DNA from 3 places in the Pseudomonas sp. 2 genome. Region 3 is predicted to be linked to each of the others. Evidence: riboswitches for the same ligand, from Rfam matches in the RefSeq annotation. Region 3 holds a riboswitch; each other region holds the start of a gene.
What was found. Region 3 has a riboswitch for cobalamin ahead of AC1MEK_RS00550 (CbtB domain-containing protein). Riboswitches for the same ligand answer to the same signal wherever they lie in the genome.
Positions count from the first base shown of each region.

Region 1: another riboswitch for cobalamin. It lies ahead of cobO (cob(I)yrinic acid a,c-diamide adenosyltransferase); the one in region 3 lies ahead of AC1MEK_RS00550 (CbtB domain-containing protein).
Region 2: another riboswitch for cobalamin. It lies ahead of AC1MEK_RS11465 (ABC transporter substrate-binding protein); the one in region 3 lies ahead of AC1MEK_RS00550 (CbtB domain-containing protein).

Region 1 is NZ_JBWXNG010000002.1:16,836-23,664, forward strand. It holds gene cbiB (adenosylcobinamide-phosphate synthase CbiB) at 1-218, opposite strand, end outside; gene bluB (5,6-dimethylbenzimidazole synthase) at 229-879, opposite strand; gene AC1MEK_RS03065 (cobyrinic acid a,c-diamide synthase CobB) at 1,051-2,346, opposite strand; gene cobO (cob(I)yrinic acid a,c-diamide adenosyltransferase) at 2,343-2,954, opposite strand; cobalamin riboswitch at 3,063-3,279, opposite strand; gene AC1MEK_RS03075 (PQQ-dependent sugar dehydrogenase) at 3,404-4,741, shown strand; gene AC1MEK_RS03080 (C40 family peptidase) at 4,935-5,471, opposite strand; gene AC1MEK_RS03085 (C40 family peptidase) at 5,566-6,258, opposite strand; gene AC1MEK_RS03090 (NAD-dependent protein deacylase) at 6,325-6,829, opposite strand, start outside.
Region 2 is NZ_JBWXNG010000005.1:380,253-387,081, forward strand. It holds gene AC1MEK_RS11430 (endonuclease/exonuclease/phosphatase family protein) at 1-91, shown strand, start outside; gene AC1MEK_RS11435 (con-10 family general stress protein) at 215-415, shown strand; gene AC1MEK_RS11440 (hypothetical protein) at 482-646, opposite strand; gene AC1MEK_RS11445 (ATP-dependent Clp protease proteolytic subunit) at 679-1,236, opposite strand; gene AC1MEK_RS11450 (aldo/keto reductase) at 1,399-2,394, shown strand; gene AC1MEK_RS11455 (NCS1 family nucleobase:cation symporter-1) at 2,629-4,137, shown strand; gene AC1MEK_RS11460 (aspartate/glutamate racemase family protein) at 4,160-4,882, shown strand; cobalamin riboswitch at 5,084-5,289, shown strand; gene AC1MEK_RS11465 (ABC transporter substrate-binding protein) at 5,425-6,426, shown strand; gene AC1MEK_RS11470 (FecCD family ABC transporter permease) at 6,423-6,829, shown strand, end outside.
Region 3 is NZ_JBWXNG010000001.1:119,378-126,206, reverse strand. It holds gene cobM (precorrin-4 C(11)-methyltransferase) at 1-278, opposite strand, end outside; gene AC1MEK_RS00560 (cobalamin biosynthesis protein) at 275-709, opposite strand; gene AC1MEK_RS00555 (CbtA family protein) at 706-1,428, opposite strand; gene AC1MEK_RS00550 (CbtB domain-containing protein) at 1,440-1,637, opposite strand; cobalamin riboswitch at 1,740-1,969, opposite strand; cobalamin riboswitch at 2,191-2,409, shown strand; gene cobW (cobalamin biosynthesis protein CobW) at 2,544-3,608, shown strand; gene cobN (cobaltochelatase subunit CobN) at 3,612-6,829, shown strand, end outside.

The DNA of each region.
Region 1 (6,829 bases), on a different contig from region 3:
GGCAACCAGCTCAGCAGGGTCGCCAGCAGGGTCAGCGGCACGACGGCGATGAACCAGGCCGTGACGCCATGGCTGCGCCAGCCACGGCCGCCCGCGTTGAAACGCTGCTCTATACGCTCGGCAAAACCGCCGAACGCCACCAGCGGGTGGTTTCGTTTCGGCTCGCCCAGCAGCGCATCCAGCGCCACCCCGGCGACACTCAACAACGCCACGCTCATACCGCCCCACTCATGTCGCCACTCCCCATGTGTTCTCAAAAACCAGTTCTTGCAACGGGCGTGCCTGGGCCCAGCCTTCGAGCACCAGCATCGGCGCCGGGTAAAAGCCTTCGACCGGCCCCAGACACAGAATCGCCAAGGGCTTGGAGCCTTCAGGCATGTGCAGCAGATCGGCCAGCGCCTGTGGCTCGAACAGCGACACCCAGCCCATGCCCAGCCCTTCGGCGCGGGCAGCCAGCCACAGATTCTGGATCGCGCAGGACAAAGACGCCATGTCCATTTCCGGCAGCGTCCGGCGGCCGAAGATGTGTTTCTCGCGATCATCCATCAATGCGGCCACCAGCACTTCGGCGCAATCGTTGATGCCCTCGACCTTGAGCTTCATGAAGTCATCGGAACGCTCACCCAGGGCTTCGGCGGTGCGCACACGCTCAGCCTCGACCTGCGCCTGAATTTGCCCGCGCAAAGCCCGGTCACTGATGCGGATAAACCGCCAAGGCTGCATCAGGCCGACGCTGGGCGCCTGATGCGCCGCTTCCAGCAAACGCGCCAGCAACTCGGGCGCCACCGACCCGCCGCAGAAATGGCGCATGTCGCGGCGCTCGGCGATGGCGCGGTAGACCGCAGCCCGTTCATCAGCGCTGAAGGCGTGGTCAGTCATGGCTTACTCCGAATTTCACACCTGCCACCAACGCCCGAATCGACAAACAACCTGTGGGAGTGAGCTTGCTCACGAACGCGCTTTGCGGGAAATGCAGCGGCGTCAGCCAGCTCTGATTCGTGAGCAAGCTCACTCCCACAGGCAACGGGCGCAGCATGTGCGAAGACACCGTCATGGCTTGAGCAGCGCCGCCATCGCCTTGGGGTTGGACGGGAAATAAAAATGCACGTACGAGGCGGTCATCCGCCCTTCGCGGTACACCGCTTCGGCGCCACGGCCGCCATTGGGGCTCACGCCCCGGGCAATCGGGGTCAGTTCGGTGCTGGTCAGCGAATGGTGATAGGTGTGCCCGCGCAAGGTGCCTTCGGGCAAGTCGACAGCCTGCAACGCCAGGGCCGCCAGACGCTTCTGCATCACCGCCTCGCCATCGAGCAGGCCCACCAGTTCGGCGCGCTGGCCATCGACATCGGTCAGGGCGTTGAGCAGGTACAGCATGCCGCCACACTCGGCCAGCAGCGGTTTGCCAGCGGCGTGGTGAGCGCGAATGGCGTCGAGCATCGAGACGTTTTGCCCCAGCGCCACATGGTGCAATTCCGGGTAGCCACCGGGCAGGTACAGGCTGTCCGCGTCGGGCAACTGCCGGTCGCGGATCGGCGAGAAAAACTTGAGCGTGGCGCCCATCGCCCGCAGCAAGTCGAGGCTGGCGCCGTAGGTAAAGGCGAAGGCTTCGTCATGGGCCACGGCGATGCGCACACCGGCAAGCCACGGTTCGACCGGCACGATCTGCGGCGCGGCAAAGGTCACCGCAGGCGGCAGGGCTGAATCGCAGGTGCTGGCCAACGCGGCAGCGGCGGCGTCCAGGCGAACGTCCAGATCGTTCAGCTCGCTGGCCTGAACCAGGCCCAGATGGCGGCTCGGCAGCTCGATCCCGGTTTCCCGGGAGAGCGCGCCGTACCAGCGCAGGCCTTCCGTGAGGCTGCCTTCGAGCAATTGCGCATGGCGCACTGTGCCCACGCGATTGGCCAGCACCCCGGCAAAAGGCAGGTCCGGCTGATAACGCGCAAGGCCCAGCGCCAGGGCGCCAAAGGTCTGAGCCATGGCGGTGCCGTCGATCACGCCGAGCACCGGCACGCCGAAGTGCCGCGCCAGGTCAGCGCTGGACGGCGTGCCGTCGAACAGCCCCATCACGCCTTCGATCAGGATCAGGTCGGCCTCGCCCGCCGCTTCCCAGAGCAGGCGCCGGCTCTCGTCTTCACCCACCATCCACATGTCGAGCTGATAGACCGGATGGCCGCTGGCGCGCTCCAGAATCATCGGGTCGAGAAAATCCGGCCCGCATTTGAACACCCGCACCTTGCGCCCCTGATTGCGATGCAGGCGGGCCAGCGCGGCGGTGACGGTGGTCTTGCCCTGCCCGGAAGCAGGCGCGGCGATCAGCACCGCGGGACAGGTGCGCGGCTCACTCACAGCTCGATGCCCTTCTGCGCCTTGATACCGGCCTGGAACGCGTGCTTGACCACGGCGATCTCGGAAACGGTGTCGGACAGGTCGATCAGTTCCTGCTTGGCGCCACGGCCGGTGATCACCACATGCTGCATCGGCGGGCGGGCCTGCAGGTCGCCAAGGACCTGATCAAGATCCAGATAGCCGTGCTTGAGGGCGATGTTCAGCTCATCGAGGATCACCAGGCCGATCTCCGGATCGCGCAGCATCTGCCGGGTGACCGCCCAGGCGGCCTCGGCGGCGGCGATATCACGCTGGCGGTCCTGGGTTTCCCAGGTGAAGCCTTCGCCCATGACGTGGTAGCGCACCTGCTCGGGGAAGCGGCGGAAGAACAGCTCCTCGCCGGTGGCATTACGCCCCTTGATGAACTGCACCACGCCGCACTGCATGCCGTGGCCCATGGCCCGGGCGAGCATGCCGAAGGCCGAGCTGCTCTTGCCTTTGCCGTTGCCGGTCAGTACCACCAGCAGGCCGCATTCGTTGGGTGCGCTGGCAATGCGCTCATCGATGATCGCTTTCTTGCGCTGCATGCGCGCCAGGTGGCGTTCGTCACGTTCGGGGGATTCGCTCATCTCGGCTCTCCGCTTGAGGGGCAGACAGGACAGACGAAGGACGCAGGCAAGGACTGACAGCAGGCACCGGAACAGTCCGGGCCTGCGCAGAGCATCGCCCTCCGTGATGCCGTTCGGGTGGATCAGGCCGGTCTCCGGACTCATGAGCGATGCTGCCGGCCGCGCGCCTTCCCATGCCCATGGACACAGTGGCATCGTGCGCAGCCTTGACTCATTTACCGTTGCGGAGGCAGTGCCGGGATAGATCGCGAACGCTCGCACCGGCTTCCCTGTTTCACCCTGTCGACCGGTCGCGGTCGCGGGCACCTGAAACAATCGGCGAAGGTTAGAGGGTTGACCCCGGAGCGTCAATCGAACAGGCGTTTGTTCTGCGGTTGAACCCCTTACCGCACTGCGTCTCTATTTCATACACATGCCATTGCATGACTGCCAGGAAAGGGAGATCGAAGATGCTCACGCGCAAACCCCAGGTTGTGATGTTGCTGTTGGTAGCGGCGGGCCTTTCGGCCTGCGGTGAATCCTCCAGGTTGCAGGTGGCCGACGGCATGGGCCCCTCGCCCCAGTTGCCCGAGCCGAACAAGACCCTGATCCCCACTGTGAACATCGCCCCGGCCGTGGGCTGGCCGGCCGGCGCCAGGCCGGTCGCAGCGCCGGGCACCCAGGTGGCGGCCTTCGCCGAAAACCTCGACCACCCGCGCTGGCTGTACGTGTTGCCCAATGGCGACGTGCTGGTGGCCGAAACCAACGCACCGCCCAAACCCGACGACGGCAAGGGCATTCGCGGCTGGGTCATGAAGAAAGTCATGGGCCGCGCGGGCGCGGGCGTGCCCAGTCCGAACCGCATCACCCTGCTGCGCGACAAGGACCACGACGGCGTCGCGGAAACCCGCACGGTCTTTATCGACCACCTCAATTCGCCCTTCGGCATGGCGCTGGTGGGTAACAACTTTTACGTCGCCGACACCGATCGCCTGCTGCGCTTCAACTATGTGCCGGGCGAGACCTCGATCAAGGGCGAGCCGCTGAAAGTCACTGACTTGCCCGGCGGCACGCTCAACCACCACTGGACCAAGAACGTCATCGCCAGCCGGGACGGCAAGAAGCTCTACGTGACCGTGGGTTCGAACAGCAACGTTGGCGAGAACGGGCTGGATGCCGAAAAAGAACGCGCCGCGATCTGGGAAGTGGACGCCGCCACCGGCAACCACCGGATCTTCGCTTCAGGCCTGCGCAACCCCAACGGCATGGACTGGGACCCGGTGACTGGCAAATTGTGGACGGCGGTGAACGAGCGCGACGAAATCGGCAGCGATCTGGTGCCCGACTATGTGACCTCGGTGAAGGACGGCGGTTTTTACGGCTGGCCGTTCAGCTATTACGGCCAGCATGTGGATGTTCGTGTGTCCCCGCAGAACCCCGAGCTGGTACAGAAAGCCATCGCTCCTGACTTTGCCGTGGGCCCGCACACCGCCTCGCTGGGCCTGGCCTTCGCCGATGGCAAATCACTGCCAGCACCGTTCAACGAGGGGTTGTTCGTGGGCCAGCACGGCTCCTGGAACCGCAAACCCCACAGCGGCTACAAGGTGCTGTTCGTGCCGTTCAAGGATGGCAAGCCGAGCGGTACACCGGTGGATCTGTTGACTGGCTTCCTCAACGCCGATGAAAAGGCCCAGGGCCGGCCGGTGGGCGTGGTCAACGACAACAAGGGCGGCGTGCTGGTGGCCGATGACGTCGGCAACAAGATCTGGCGAGTGACGGCGGCGCGGACGGTGCAGGCGGCTAACTGATGAAAGCCGTTGCACGATCCGCTTCTGCCCGGAGGGCGTAGGAGCCCTGCTTGCAGGCGATCTGCCGGGAACCGGCAGTAAACCCTGTGCATCCAGTGTGTCTGACACGGCGGGGTGAAGTGTTTTGCTGCCGCTTCGCGCCAGATCGCCGACAAGTCGGGCTCCTACGGCCTTCGGCCAGAGGCAGTCCTGCTTACTGCCTGGCAAGATTCGACGGCTGAATCACCCGCTTGGCATTGAGCCAGGCTTTCTGCCAATACGGCTTGTCGAGGCTGTCGAGCTTGACCGTGCCGCCGGTGGCCGGTGCATGCACGAAACGCCCTTCGCCGACGTAGATCCCGGCGTGGCTGACGTTGGAGCCGCCGTTGGTGGCAAAGAACACCAGATCACCGGTCTGCAACTGGCTGCGGTCGATGTCCGGGCCGCGCAGGTTGATCATCTCGCGTGTCGAGCGCGGCAGGCTGATACCGGCGGCGCCCTGGTAGACATAGCCGATCAGGCCACTGCAATCGAACCCTGAATCCGGCGTGTTGCCGCCCCAGCGATAGGGCGTGCCGACCAGCCCGATGGCACGCAACAGCACGTCATCGGCGAGCGGGGAAGAAAACTGGGGAGGAGCGGAAACCACAGGCCTGGAAACGACCTTGGGAGGGGCTGGCGGTGGAGTGCTGGAACAAGCAGCCAGCAATGTAGCCAGTGATACGACAGCCAGGCGAACCGTAAACGACATAAACACAACAACCTTTCTAGGATGCGGCGAACTCTGCCGGGAGCCAGGACTGCGTGCAATCAGGCTTTCCCTGATTGCACACCCGGTAAAACGGTTACTTGCGGTGTTGGCGCTTGATTGTAGTCGAAGTCATCGCAGTCGTTGTTTCCGGAACCTTGGAAGGTGCCATGGCCAGCGCGCGCTTGGCTTCGATGAAAGTACGGGCCCAGTAGGCGTCGTCGAGGCTATCGACGCGCACACCACCGCTGCGGCGGCTGCTGGAGTGGATGAACTGATCATCGCCCAGGTAGATACCGGCGTGGCTGACGCGGCCGCGGCCTGCGGTGCTGAAGAACAGCAGATCGCCTGGCTTGAGGTCGTTGCGTTTGACCAGTGGGGCATCGATGTTGATCATTTCACGCGAGGAACGCGGCAGGCTCATGCCAGCCTCTTCGCGGAACAGGAAACCGATGAAACCGCTGCAATCGAAGCCCGAAGTGGTGGAGGTACCACCGAAACGGTAGCGGGTACCGATCAGCGACTTGCCACGTTCCAGGATGCTGTCAGCCAGAACCGGCAGTTGGTAAGGCTTGTTGCCTTCAAACTGGGCCAGTTCGTCTTCGGTGGCGATCTCGTCGTCCAGTACGGAACCCGAGTAATCGGCACGCTTGGCAGCGCTTTGAGCGGTAACCGAATCCTTCATCTGAGGATTCTGCGACTGTTGTTGCGACGCTGGCATCTGGGCCGCGCAGCCGAACAGCAGCGTAACGAGTGCGAGAGGCACGAGGGGTGCGAAGCGATTCAGCATGGGCACGACCGTGGCAATTTTGTAAAGAAGGCGAGACTATGCCCTCTATCGTCATCATTTGCAAATTCAATCGACACAAATGTGACTTACCAGTGACTCCATGACATCTAAGGCCCGACACCTCAGAAAGGCGTCCATGTGCACGGAGTGGTCGGTCGACGAGGGATTTATCTCGGCGGTAAAGCCTCCCGTGACCCGCGTGCGCAGCATCGGCTCGTGAATATACGGGAAGCTGGCGGTGGTACCAATACTGAGCACAGCATCGAAGCCTTTCGCCATCTCCTCGTACAGCACATTCAATGCCAGCTCTGGCAACATTTCCTCGAACAGCACCACCGGCGGGCGCAATACGCCTTGGCATTGCCTGCACAAGGGCGGCAATGGCCGGGTGAGGTGTTCACTCAATTGAGGGTCTTGTGCGCCGCAGGACTGGCAATAGAGCGGCGCGAGGTTGCCGTGAATCTCGATCAGCCGCTCCGGCGGGCTGCCCGCCGCGCGATGATAACCGTCGACATTCTGCGTCAGCACCCAGCATTCGGGCTTGTGCCGCTGCAACTGGGCGATCGCGTAA
Region 2 (6,829 bases), on a different contig from region 3:
CGCCACCAGCCACAACCCGAAGATTCTCGGGACGCGGCCCTGGACGCATCTGTCCGACCATCTGCCGCTGGCGGTTGAAGTGCACATGTAAGTCACACGGCCAGCATCCGTTGGTCAGCTCAGCGGCCGATTGTTTAAACCAACCCCGACGTACCTCATCCCACATTATGCGAGGCACATGACTCGCTCTTCTCATAACAAGAGGTACGCAATCATGGCTAACACCGGAAAATCGAACCCTGGCAATTTCCAGAACGATCGCCAGAAAGCCAGCGATGCAGGCAAGAAAGGCGGCCAGGCTTCGGGCGGCAGCAATGTTGCCAACGACCGGCAGAAAGCGACCGATGCCAACCGCTCTGACGCGGGGAAAAAAGGTGGCTCGATGCCACAAGGCGGCGCAGGCCGCAAATCCTGATCCACGCTGGATCAGAGAAGCGAGCGAGGGCGAAAGCTCTCGCTCTTTTGTTTCAGGGCTGCCCCTTCAGGGATGCTCGGGATCGATCAGCGGCACCGTGGCGTCACGGTCGAATTGTGAACCGGGGTCTTCGTTGCCCGGATCGTTGTCCACGTCCACTTCTATCTCTTCCTCCTCCGTCGGCACGGCACCCTGGGGCTTTGGCTCCGGCGTGTTCGACTGAATGTGCATGACATTCTCCTCATTGTTCTTGTGGTTTGAGCTTAGCTGGCGCTGACCGTCCAGTGCACCGCGTCATCGGCGAACTGCAGTTGCTCGACCCGATGGGCGATGCCGCACGCCAGCGAGTCCTCGGCACGAATCACCTTCTCTTCGGCCGACAGGCACTTGCCAATGTCCACCGGGTTCACCGCGCCATCGGTTTCGCTCAGGTAGATGTTCACGTAGCGCTGCAGGTCGTTGTCCAGGCTGCGCAGGTATTCGCGGATGCGCGAGTGGTCCACCGAGCTCTGGTTGAAGTACCAGCTCATGGGATGAATCAGGAATCGTGAGTGCGGACAGACGATGCGCTCCTGAGCAGCGAGGTAGATCACGATGCCCATGGATTCGATATTGCCGCTGTTTAGCGCACGAATCGGCACCGTCAGCGACTTGAGAAAGTTGTACAGGGTAAAGCCCAGCGCCGTGCTGCCGCCTGCCGTGGACAGGTTCAGCAGCAGCCCGGTGGCGCCTTTGCCGACGGCCTCCAGGCAGCGGTCGCGAAAATGCTCGGCACTGGCCTGATCGACCCCGCAGTGGAAATGAATGATGTGCTCGGTCATCTACTGCCCTCCGTTTGCCGGATAACGATGCCTGGTCAAAGGTTGGAAGCGCCCTGCCCCTGGAAAGTTGCATGGGCATCCGCGCCGAACTCCTGCCTCGCAGCGCGATCAGTACAGAACGCCGGCTCATCCGGCCTCCATGCCTCCAGACAGGACACCCACATGAGTCTGCACGACAAAATCATTGGCCAGCTGGGCTTTGGTTCCGCCCCGCTGGGCAACATGTTCCGCACCATCAGTGAAGACGAAGCCGCCGCTACCGTGCAGTCGGCCTGGGATCAGGGCATTCGCTACTTCGACACCGCGCCGCTGTATGGCGCAGGTCTTTCCGAGCGGCGACTGGGCCAGGCCCTGGCCGGCCTGCCGCGGGATCAGTACACCCTGAGCACCAAGGTCGGGCGGCTGGTCTCCGACGAGCTGGACGACGCACCTCGCAGCGGCCCGTTCACCGACGGCCTGAAGAACAAAATCCTTACCGACTATTCGGCCGACGCCACCCTGCGCTCGATCGCCGCCAGCCTGGAGCGCCTGAACACCGACCGGCTGGACATCGTCTTCGTCCACGACATCGCCCAGGATGCCCATGGCGACGAATGGATCGAGCATTTCAACATCGCCCGCAAGGGCGCCTTTCGCACCCTCACCCGGCTGCGCGAGGAAGGCGTGATCAAGGCCTGGGGGCTGGGCGTCAACCGTGTCGAGCCTTGCGAGCTGACCCTGGACTTGAGTGAAGCACAGCCTGACGGTTTTCTGCTGGCCGGTCGATATTCGTTGCTCGACCACGACCAGCCGCTGCAACGCCTGTTCAACAAGGCCCGCGAGCACAATGCCGAGTTCGTCGTCGGCGGGCCCTACAGCTCGGGCGTACTGGTAGGCGGCAAGCACTTCGAGTATCAGGAGGCGCCTCAGGCGATGCTGGACAAGGTCGCGCACATTCAGGAAATCGCCCGGCAGTATCAGGTGGACATCAAGGCGGCGGCCTTGCAGTTCGTGCTGGCCAATCCGTTGGTCGCCGCGGTGATTCCCGGGGCCAGCCGTCCGTCGCGAATTGCCGAGGACGTCGCGGCGCTGAATGCGCAGGTGCCGGACGGGTTCTGGCAGGCGATGCGTGATCAGGGGTTTATCGCGGCGCAAGCGCCGGTGCCCATGAAGGGCTGATATTGCTCTTACGGCACACACATTTCCCTGTAGGAGCGAATTCATTCGCGAAAATGGATCAGGCGATGCATTCGGGGTGAGTTCACCATCGCATCGCGAATGAATTCGCTCCTACAGATCTCGCATCCTTCCAGCCATTCGTAATCTTCGGATTGACTCACCGGATGATTCAGCTAGTCTTGCCAGCGCACTGTATACAAAAACAAATACAAATAGCGCCGGAGATTGTTGAACATGCCAGTAGACAACACCCTGGATCCAGCCCTTGCCGCGTCTGCTTCTGCCGCCGACCACCCCGCCCTCAGCCCCCGTCTTCACAATCACGACCTGGCGCCCCGAAAAGCCGAAGGGCGGACATGGGGTGGATACAGTATCTTTGCCTTGTGGACCAATGATGTACACAATCTCGCCAACTACTCCTTCGCCATCGGCCTGTACGCCCTCGGGCTCGGCGGGTGGCAGATCATGCTGTCGCTGGCCATTGGCGCGGCGCTGGTTTATCTGTGCATGAACCTGACCGGCGACATGGGCGTGAAGACCGGCGTGCCATTTCCGGTGATCAGCCGGGTCAGTTTCGGCATCTTCGGTGCACAGATTCCAGCGCTGATCCGCGCGGTCATCGCCATCGCCTGGTTCGGCATCCAGACCTATCTGGCCTCGGTGGTGCTGCGGGTTTTGCTCACGGCGCTGGACCCGGCGCTGGACAGTTACGATCACGACTCCGTGCTGGGGCTGTCGAGCCTGGGCTGGGTCTGCTTCATCAGCATTTGGCTGGTGCAGTTCGTGATTCTGGCCTACGGCATGGAAATGGTGCGCCGCTACGAAGCGTTCGCCGGCCCGGTCATTCTGCTGACCGTGGCCAGCCTGGCGGTGTGGATGTTCACCCAGGCCAACGGGCACATCAGCTGGACCACCAATGCACCGCTGGAAGGCCTGGCGATGTGGCGCAGCATTTTTGCCGGCAGCGCCCTGTGGCTGGCGATCTACGGCACGCTGATTCTCAACTTCTGCGACTTCTCCCGCTCGGCACCGTGCAAGAAGACCATCCGTAAGGGCAATTTCTGGGGCCTGCCGGTCAACGTTTTGTTGTTCGCCTTCATCACTGTGGTCATCTCCGGCGCGCAGTTCTCCATCAACGGCCAGATCATCGAAAGCCCCACCGACATCATCAAGACCATCCCCAACACCTTCTTTCTGGTGCTCGGCTGCCTGGCCTTCCTGATCGTCACGGTGGCGGTGAACATCATGGCCAACTTCGTCGCGCCGGCCTTCGTGATCAGCAGCCTGGCGCCGCGTTATCTCACCTTCCGCCGCGCCGGGATGCTCAGTGCGACGGTTGCTGTGCTGATCCTGCCGTGGAACCTCTACAACAGCCCGCTGGTGATCGTGTATTTTCTCTCGGGTCTGGGCGCCCTGCTCGGCCCGCTGTATGGCGTAATCACCGCCGACTACTGGCTGCTGCGCAAGGGCCGTGTGGACGTGCCGCAGCTGTACACCGAAGATCCGGCCGGGCCGTATCACTATTCCCGCGGGGTCAACCTGCGTGCGGTCTGGGCGTTTATTCCCGCCGCGATCATTTCCACCATCACCGCGCTGATGCCGGCCTTCGAATCGGTGTCACCGTTTTCCTGGCTGATGGGCGCGGCCATCGGCGCGGCGCTGTACCTGCTGCTGGCCGACCGGCGCCAACGTTTCAAGGACGTCAGTGGCGAGGCCATTGCCGTGCAAGACATCAAGCATTGATTGCAAGCGAGAGACTCCACCCATGCGAATTTTGATCGTCAACGTCAACACCACCCAGTCGATGACCCAGACCATCGCCGAGCAGGCGCGCAGCGTCGCCTCGCCCGGTACCGAAATCGTCGGCCTGACCCCGCGCTTCGGCGCGGAATCGGTCGAAGGCAATTTCGAGAGCTACCTGGCGGCCATTGCGGTGATGGACCGCGTGATGTCCTACGACCAGCCGTTCGACGCGGTGATCCAGGCCGGTTACGGCGAGCACGGCCGCGAAGGGTTGCAGGAGTTGCTGGAAGTGCCGGTGGTGGACATCACCGAAGCGGCGGCCAGCCTGGCGATGCTGTTGGGCCACAAGTATTCGGTGGTGACCACGCTGGACCGTGCGGTGCCGCTGATCGAGGATCGTCTGAAACTGGCCGGGGTGTACGAGCGCTGCGCTTCGGTGCGGGCCAGCGGCATGAGCGTGCTGGAGCTTGAAGAAATGCCCGGGCGCGCAATCGAGGCGATTGTCGAACAGGCCGCCCATGCCGTGACCCACGACAAGGCCGAGGTGATCTGCCTGGGCTGCGGCGGCATGGCGGGCCTGGACCAGATGATCCGCGACCGCGCCGGGGTGCCGGTGGTGGATGGCGTGACGGCCGCCGTGGCGTTGGCCGAGTCGCTGATGCGGCTGGGGTTGAAGACCTCCAAGGTGCGCACCTATGCCACGCCGCGTACCAAGAAGGTGATCGGCTGGCCGCTCAGTCTGTGATATCAGCTTCTGCCCGCAGGGCGTAGGAGCTTGGCTTGCCAGCGATCTGGCGCGCAGCGGCAGTAAACCCTGAGCACGCGGTATGTCTGACAATGCCGAGGCGCATGGTTTTGCTGCCGCTGCGCGCCAGATCGCGAGCAAGCTTGCTCCCACGCCCTGCGGGCAGAATCAAAAGCGGATTCGCCCGCTCTCTTCAAATCGTTTAGTATCCCCGCCGCCGGTTTCCACTCGGAATTAATAGGGAATCCGCGAGCCTGACCGCTTCAGGGACAAAGGCTCAAACGGAACTGTCCCCGCAACTGTAGGCGCTGAGCCCTGCTTCACGATCGCCACTGGGTCCTCCCGGGAAGGCCGGAGCATGGCAATGACGCGCCAGTCAGGAGACCTGCCGGCAAGCGTCAATCATTCACCGGCGGGGTGTCCGGGAAGGACATCCGTTCGTGCAGGTTTTCACCCGCGCCAGCCTTTCATGCATCGCATGATCGGGATGTGCTTTCCAGTAGCGATTCGTCGGCAATCAGCCTTACTGGAGATTTGCGTTCATGTCGCTGCGCCGCCTTGCCACCCTGTTCACCGGTCTGACGCTCTCTAGCGCCGCCCTCGCCGCGCCCACCCACTACCCGCTGACGATCGACAACTGCGGCGTGCCGCTGACCTTCGCCCATGCCCCGCAAAAGGCCGTGACCATCGGCCAGGCCGCCACCGAAATGCTTTACGCCCTGGGCCTGAGCCAGCAAGTGGTCGGCACCTCGCTGTGGTTCAACCAGGTACTGGCGCAGTACCAGGACGCCAACAGCCAGATCGAGCGCCTGGCCGACAATGCGCCGAGCTTCGAATCGGTGATCGGCAAACGCCCGGACTTCGTGCCGGTGCAGTTCGAATGGATGGTCGGCCCGCAAGGCGCGGTCGGTACCCGCCAGCAGTTCGCCGACCTGAAGATTCCGGCCTACATCCTGCCGTCTGATTGCGAAGGCAAAGACAATCTGGTCGGCGCCGACGGCACCCGACTCAAGGCGTTCGACATCGAGACCCTGTACAAGAGCGTGCGCCAGCAAGCTGAAATCTTCGACGTGCAGGACCGCGGCCAGGCACTGGTCGCCGACTTCCAGGCGCGCCTGGCCAAGGCGGTCGCTGAGGCGAAATCCCACGACAGCCAGCAGCTCTCGGCGCTGTTCTGGTTCTCCAGCCCTGAGCTCAACGCCGCGCCTTTCGTGGCCGGGCGCAAGGGTATCCCGAATTTCATGCTCGACACCCTGGGCATGCGCAATGTCATCGAATCCGACGAAGAATGGCCGACCGTGGGCTGGGAAACCATCGCCAAGGCCAACCCGAGCATCCTGGTCATCGCGCGCATGGATCGTCGCCGTTTCCCGGCCGACGATCATGAGAAGAAGCTGGCCTTCCTCAAATCCGACCCGGTCACCCGCAACATGGATGCGGTGAAAAACAACCGGATAGTGATCATGGACGCCAGCGCCATGGAATCCAGCGTGCGCCTGTTCGACGGCATCGAGCAGCTCGCCCAGGCCACGGCGGGCCAATGATTCGCAACAGTTTGCTGCGTCTGCTCACTCACGCCCTCTGGGTCAGCGCCGTGCTGTTGGCGGCCGTGATCGCCGGCATCGCCATCGGTGAAACCTCCATCAGCCTGCCGGTGATTTTCCAGGTGCTGGCGAACAAGCTGTGGGCGGCCGGCTACCCGCTGGACCCGATCGACGAAGGCATCGTCTGGAACTACCGCCTGACCCGGGCCATCGTCGCCGCGGCCTGTGGCGCCGGGCTGGCGATTTGTGGCGTGGTGCTGCAGTCGCTGCTGCGCAATGCGCTGGCCGATCCGTATCTGCTGGGGATTTCGGCGGGCGCCTCCACTGGCGCGGTGCTGGTGACCTTGATCGGCTTGGGCGCCGGGGCGATTTCCCTGTCCACCGGTGCCTTTGCCGGGGCCAT
Region 3 (6,829 bases):
ATCTGCTCGCCGATGGCGCCATACAGGCTCGGGTCGCCGGAGTGCACGCGGGCGACATCCTGGCCGTTTGCATGAGCAGATTTCATCAAGGCGATGATCTGGTCCAGGTGCAATTCGGCACTGTTGGTCACCTGGGCCGCTCTGTGGCCTTGCAGAACCGCTTCAGGCACCAGCGATCCGGCATAGATGATCACCGGGCAGTTGCGGATCAATCGCTGGCCCTTGACCGTGATCAGATCCGGATCACCCGGGCCTGCGCCGATGAAATAAACAGTCATGGGGTCTCCATAGGCAAACAAAGGCTGCCCGCCATTGCGACGGTGGCGCGGGAACTCTTGCGGCGCGGGATCAACAATTTGCCGGGGCGGCCTGACAGGTGCGAGGCCATCGCCAGCGCCGCGCTTTCCGCCACGCCATAACAGCCGGTGTGATCGAAGGAAATCTGCGAGCGATGGCTCAGCCTGTCTTCATAGGCGAGCAGTTGTCCGGCGCTGAAAAAGTGCAAGGGCAAGCCCAGTTGCTGCGCCAGTTCCGCGAGGCCGGCCTCCGACGACTTGCTGTCGATGGAGGCCAGCGCGGTGATGTCTGAAAACGCCAGGCGGTGTTCGACCAGCGTGACTTCGATCAACCCCCGCAGCACCAGCGCCGGACACCCGCGCTGGCAACCCAGGCCGATCACCAGGACCGGCCGCTGACCGGCTTCACTCATACAGCGTGGTTCAGGCCGGCCTGCGCCGAGGGCGCCTGGTCACGGCGGAACAGCCAGGCGCTGATCAGGCCCATCGCCACCCAGAACACGGCGTTGGTCAGCAGCGATGCGATCTTGAACTGGGCTTCCAGCGCTTCAGGGGCCAGTGCCGAATGCACCAGCGGCTGTGGCGCGCCGACGACGTGGGGCACGACCAGAATCGCCGCGCCCAGCACCTTGAGCAGCCAGTGATGGGCGAACACGATCAGCGCCAGGCCCACAGCAGTGGACGCCGCAGTGCCGATCCACCAGATCTGCCGTTGGGTCAGGTCGGCGGCGGCAGTGCCCGGCAGCTCAGGCGGCAGGCCCAGGGTCGGCGCCAGCACGAACACGGCAAACCCGGCCAGGCCCCAGAGCGCGCCTTGAGCCGTGCTCGAAGGTGTGCGCAGGGTATACAGCGCTGCCAGCATCAGGGCGAAACCGACCGCGACCACCAGATTGCCGCCGGTGGTGGAGAGCACGCGCTGCCAGCCGTCTTCCGGCTCCCAGGCTTCTTCGTCGTGCACGTGACCGGCCATGGCGCCTTCTGCGTGTTCATGCACGTGCACGGCAGGCTCGGCTTTCTCATAGGTTTCGGCCTGCAGGATCAGCGGCGCGACCCAGAAACTTTGCACCAGGGTCAGCAGCAGGGCTGCGAGCAGGCCAGTGAAACCGGCCGTTTGAGCGATACGCTTGAACATGGCGGCAGGTCTCAGTGGCAAGGGAAGGCAGAGCTGTGACGGGTGTCGTGGGCAGCGTTGTGCACGGCGTCGATGTGCGAGAAGCCGGCGAAGTAGACCAGGCAGGCGCCCAGGATCATCGCGCTGACGGCGGCGGTCAGGCGCTGGCTTTGCGTGGTGGCTTGGCTTGCGGTTTGGCTGCTGGTCTGGTTGGTCGTGCTGATCGACATGGCGCTTCCCTCTGAAAGTGTCAGCGGACGGGAAGGCGCAAAGGCGCGCCGCTGACAGGACGTCAGTGGCGAACTCAACTGCACCCGCCCACCGCGGGTCTGTTATGTGAACGTTGTCGGGCCGGTCTCCGGGCTTGCGAGGGGCATCGGGCTGATTAACAGCACCAAGCCTGCAAGAATCGCCTTCCCATATCGCTGACCGACACAGTGGATCTGACTCTTCGCTCGCTTACCGTTGCGGGGGCAGCGCCGGACTTGCACAAGCCTTGTGGCCTGTACGCACCGGTTTCCCGTTTCACCCTGTGAAGGGCACCCGTAACAAGGTGTGTAGGAGAGCATGGGGCGGGGCGGCAGTCAATCGGACAACGTGGTCCTGCGGCTGGCAGAGGTCAATGTGGGAGTGAGCTTGCTCACGAAAGGGCTTTGACAGGCGTCATAAATAGTGGGGCTAGGTGATCGCTTTCGTGAGCAAGCTCACTCCCACAAAAAAGCCAGGCCGAATCTCGCATCGCGCAACACGCCGTTTCTGCGTTGACCTTCTTTCAGCCACTGCGTAGCCTTGCGCACTTGAGGTTCACCGATCTGCCTGTCGACCCGGCAGCGGTGCTAAGAAGGGAATGTGGTTCGATGCCACAGCTGCCCCCGCAACTGTAAACGGACAGGTTCATTGCACAGCCACTGCACCCGCGGGAAGGCGCGATGAACGCTCGTCGGCTGATCCACGCCGCGAGCCACCGTGAGCCAGGAGACCTGCCTCGAACGGACGTCACGTCCATGCATTCTCTTTACAACCGGGCGGGGTGATCCGGTGGCGAATCCAACGGCGGGCCTGCGTACAGCATGGGGCGCGCGGTTCTCGTCCTGTTTGCCCGCCGCAACGCCGCAGAGCATTCGATAGGGCATCCGATGAAAACACTGGCCAAACTTCCCGTCACCATCGTCACCGGCTTTCTGGGCTCGGGCAAGACCACGCTGCTGCGCCACATGCTCGACAACGCCGAAGGCCGCCGGATCGCGGTGATCGTCAACGAGTTCGGCGAGCTGGGCATCGACGGCGAAATCCTCAAGCAGTGCACCATCGGCTGCACCGAAGAAGAAGCCAATGGCCGCGTCTATGAATTGGCCAACGGCTGCCTGTGCTGCACCGTGCAGGAAGAATTCTTCCCGGTGATGCAGGAACTGGTCGCCCGTCGCGGCGATCTGGACCACATCCTCATCGAAACCTCGGGCCTGGCCCTGCCAAAACCCTTGGTGCAAGCCTTCCAGTGGCCGGAAATCCGCAACGCCTGCACGGTCGATGCGGTGATCACCGTTGTCGACAGCCCGGCAGTGGTGGCGGGCACCTTCGCCGCCTTCCCCGATCAGGTCGACGCCCAGCGCAAACTCGACCCGAATTTGGACCACGAATCCCCGCTGCACGAGCTGTTCGCTGATCAGCTGGCCAGTGCTGACCTGGTGGTCCTGAACAAGGCCGACATGCTCGACGCCCAGGCGCTGGCCGCCGTGCGTGCCGAAGTCGCCGAAGAACTGCCGCCTGCAGTGAAAATCATCGAAGCCAGCAAGGGCCAACTGCCGATCAACGTGCTGCTGGGCCTGGGCGCAGAGTCCGAGCTGCATATCGATGGCCGCAAGACCCACCACGATCACCACGAAGGCGACGACCATGACGACCACGATCACGACGCGTTCGATTCCATCTCTATCTCGCTGCCCCAGGCCGACGAAGCACTGCTGCTCGATGCGCTGACTCAGGCAGTGATCCAGCACGGCATCCTGCGGGTCAAAGGCTTCGCGGCGATTCCCGGCAAACCGATGCGCCTGCTGGTGCAGGGTGTGGGCACGCGCTTCGACAAACATTTCGACCGCGCCTGGAAGGCCGACGAGGAGCGCGTCAGCCACATGGTGCTGATCGGTCAGGACCTCGACGCTGCCGCCATCGAAGCTCAGCTGCGCGCCGCCATTCAGGGCTGATCCATGCACCTGCTGCGCACCCAGCCCGGTGGCTTTGTCCCCGATGACAGCATCGCCGATCTGGGACAGACCCCGGCCGATCTGGTGATCCTGTGCAGTGGCGATTCACACCTGGCGCTGCTGGCCGAGACCGCCCAGCAGCTGCCGGACGACTACCCGAGCCTGCGTCTGGCCAACCCGATGCAGGTGCAGAACCACGCCTCGGTCGACCTGTACGTCGACGAGGTGCTGCGTCACGCCAAGGTCATCCTGATTTCCCTGCACGGCGGCATCGGCTACTGGCGCTACGGCGTCGAGCGGCTGGTGGAGCTGGCCGGCAGAGGCATAAAGCTGATCCTGGTCCCCGGCGATGACCGTCCCGACCCAGAACTCAGCGACCTGAGCACTGAATCACCCGAAGATCGCGAACGGCTCTGGCATTACCTGCGCCAGGGCGGCAAGCACAACGCCCTGCAGCTGTTCAACTGCCTGGCCAACCGTTGGCTTGGCCGCGACTACCGCTGGGACGAGCCACAGACCCTGCCGCGCACGGCAATCTATCACCCACAGAAAAGCAACGCCGCGCTGGCGGACTGGCAAGCCGACTGGCAAGCCGATCAGCCGGTCGCCGCCGTGCTGTTCTACCGCTCGCACCTGCAGGCGGCCAATACCGGTTTCATCGATGTGTTCTGCCAGTGCTTGCAGGCTCAGGGCCTGAACCCGTTGCCGATTGCCGTGGCGAGCCTCAAGGAGCCCGCGTGTCTGGAAGCGGTGCAGAACTGGCTGGACGAGGTCGATTGCGAAGTCATCCTCAACACCACCGGGTTTGCCCAGTCCAGCCCGGAAGCGCCGCATTTAAGACCGTTTCGTCTAAATGTGCCGGTGGTCCAGGCCATCTGCGCCCAGGACAACGAACCGGCCTGGCAGCAAAGCGAGCAGGGGCTCGGCTCGCGGGATCTGGCAATGCACATCGCGCTGCCCGAACTTGACGGGCGCATCATCAGCCGGCCGATCAGCTTCAAGGACCTGGCCTGGCGCAGCGAGCGCAGTCAGTCCGACGTGGTCTGTTACCGCGCGCAACCGGAGCGCATGGATTTCGTCGCCGAGCTGGCCCGGCGCTGGGTCCTGCTGGCGCGCACGGCCAATGCCGACAAGCGCGTGGCGCTGATTCTGGCCAACTACCCGACCCGCGACGGGCGTATAGGCAATGGCGTGGGGCTGGATACCCCGGCGGCGGCGCTGAATATCCTCAAGGCCATGCAGGCTGAGGGCTACCCGGTTCAGGACCTGCCGGAAAACGGCACTGCGCTGATTCAGGCACTGCTCGGCGGCGTGACCAATGACCCCGACAGCCTCGATCAGCGCCCCTGCCAGCAAAGCATGGCGATGGACGAATACCTGGCAGCGTTCGACGCCTTGCCTGAAACCAATCGCCTGGCTGTCATGGAGCGCTGGGGCGCACCGCAGCACGATCCGATGTGCCGCCACGGGCGCATGATGATCGCCGGGCTGCGCTTTGGCCTGACGTTCGTCGGCATTCAGCCGGCCCGTGGCTACAACGTCGATCACAGCGCCGTGTACCACGATCCGGACCTGGTGCCGCCCCATGGCTATCTGGCGTTCTATTTCTGGCTGCGCAAGACCTACGGCGCCCACGCTGTGATTCACGTTGGCAAGCACGGCAATCTGGAATGGCTGCCGGGCAAGGGTGTGGGCCTTTCCGAGCAGTGCTGGCCGGATGCGATTCTCGGCCCGTTACCCAACATCTATCCGTTTATCGTCAATGACCCGGGCGAGGGCGCCCAGGCCAAGCGTCGCACCCAGGCGGTGATCATCGACCACCTGATGCCGCCCCTGACCCGCGCCGAGACCTACGGGCCGCTGCGCAATCTGGAATTGCTGGCGGACGAGTACTATGAGGCGCAACTGCTCGACCCACGGCGCGCCCGCGAGCTGCAAAAGGACATTCTGCGTCTGGTACGCGAAACCCATATCGACCGCGAATTGGCGCTGGATGAAGGGCTCGATGGCGAAGCCGATGCGGCGATCTGGCTGCCGCGTCTGGACACCTATCTGTGTGATCTGAAGGAGTCGCAGATTCGCGATGGTTTGCATGTCTTTGGTGAGTCGCCTCAGGGCCGATTGCGCATCGACACGCTGCTGGCGATTCTGCGGGTGCCGCGTGGCGACGGCCGCGGTGCGCAGGCCAGCCTGCTACGCGCCTTGAGCAATGCGCTGGAGCTGGGTTTCGACCCGCTGGACTGCGATCTGGGTGAGCCCTGGGCGGGAGCCAAACCTCAGAAGTTACTTGAGGTGAGCGCTGATCCATGGCGTACGGTGGGTGATACCCGCGAACGCCTGGAGCTGTATGCGGCGCTGCTGATCCAGCAAGTTCTTGCTGATGAATTCGATGTAAATACGATTGAAAACAATGATTTGAGAGCTGTAATTAAAGCGTTGAAAGAAGTTGTAGCGACGCGTCTGGATCACTGCGGCCCGGCCGAAATGGGCGGTCTGCTCGACGCGTTGAGTGGCCGCTTCGTGCCTGCCGGGCCCAGTGGCGCACCGAGCCGCGGGCGGCTGGACGTGCTGCCGACCGGGCGCAATTTCTTCTCGGTGGACGTGCGCAACCTGCCGACCATGACCGCCTGGCGCATCGGCTTTCAGTCGGCCAACCTGTTGCTGGAACGACACCTGCAGGACCATGGCGATTACCTGCGTCAGCTCGGCCTGTCGGTCTGGGGCACTGCGACCATGCGCACTGGCGGCGACGACATCGCCCAGGCCATGGCGCTGATGGGCGTGCGCCCGGTGTGGGCCACGGGCAGCCAGCGGGTCGATGATTTCGAGATCCTGCCCCTGAGCCTGCTCGACCGACCTCGTGTGGACGTGACACTGCGGGTTTCCGGGTTCTTCCGCGACGCCTTCGCCAACCTGATCCGTTTGTTCGACGCCGCCGTGCAAGCGGTGGCCGCGCTGGACGAGCCCGACGACATGAACCCGCTGGCCGCCCGGGTCCGCCAAGAGCGCGAACAGCTTGAGCGTGACGGCCTCAGCACCGAGCAGGCGGCGAAGCAGGCGGGCTGGCGGATCTTCGGCGCCAAGCCGGGGGCATACGGCGCCGGTGTGCAGAACGCCATCGACGGCCGCCTGTGGCAGTCCCGCGAGGACTTGGCCGAGGTCTACCTGAACTGGGGCGGCTATGCCTATGGCGCAGCAGACGAAGGCACGCCCGCTCGGCA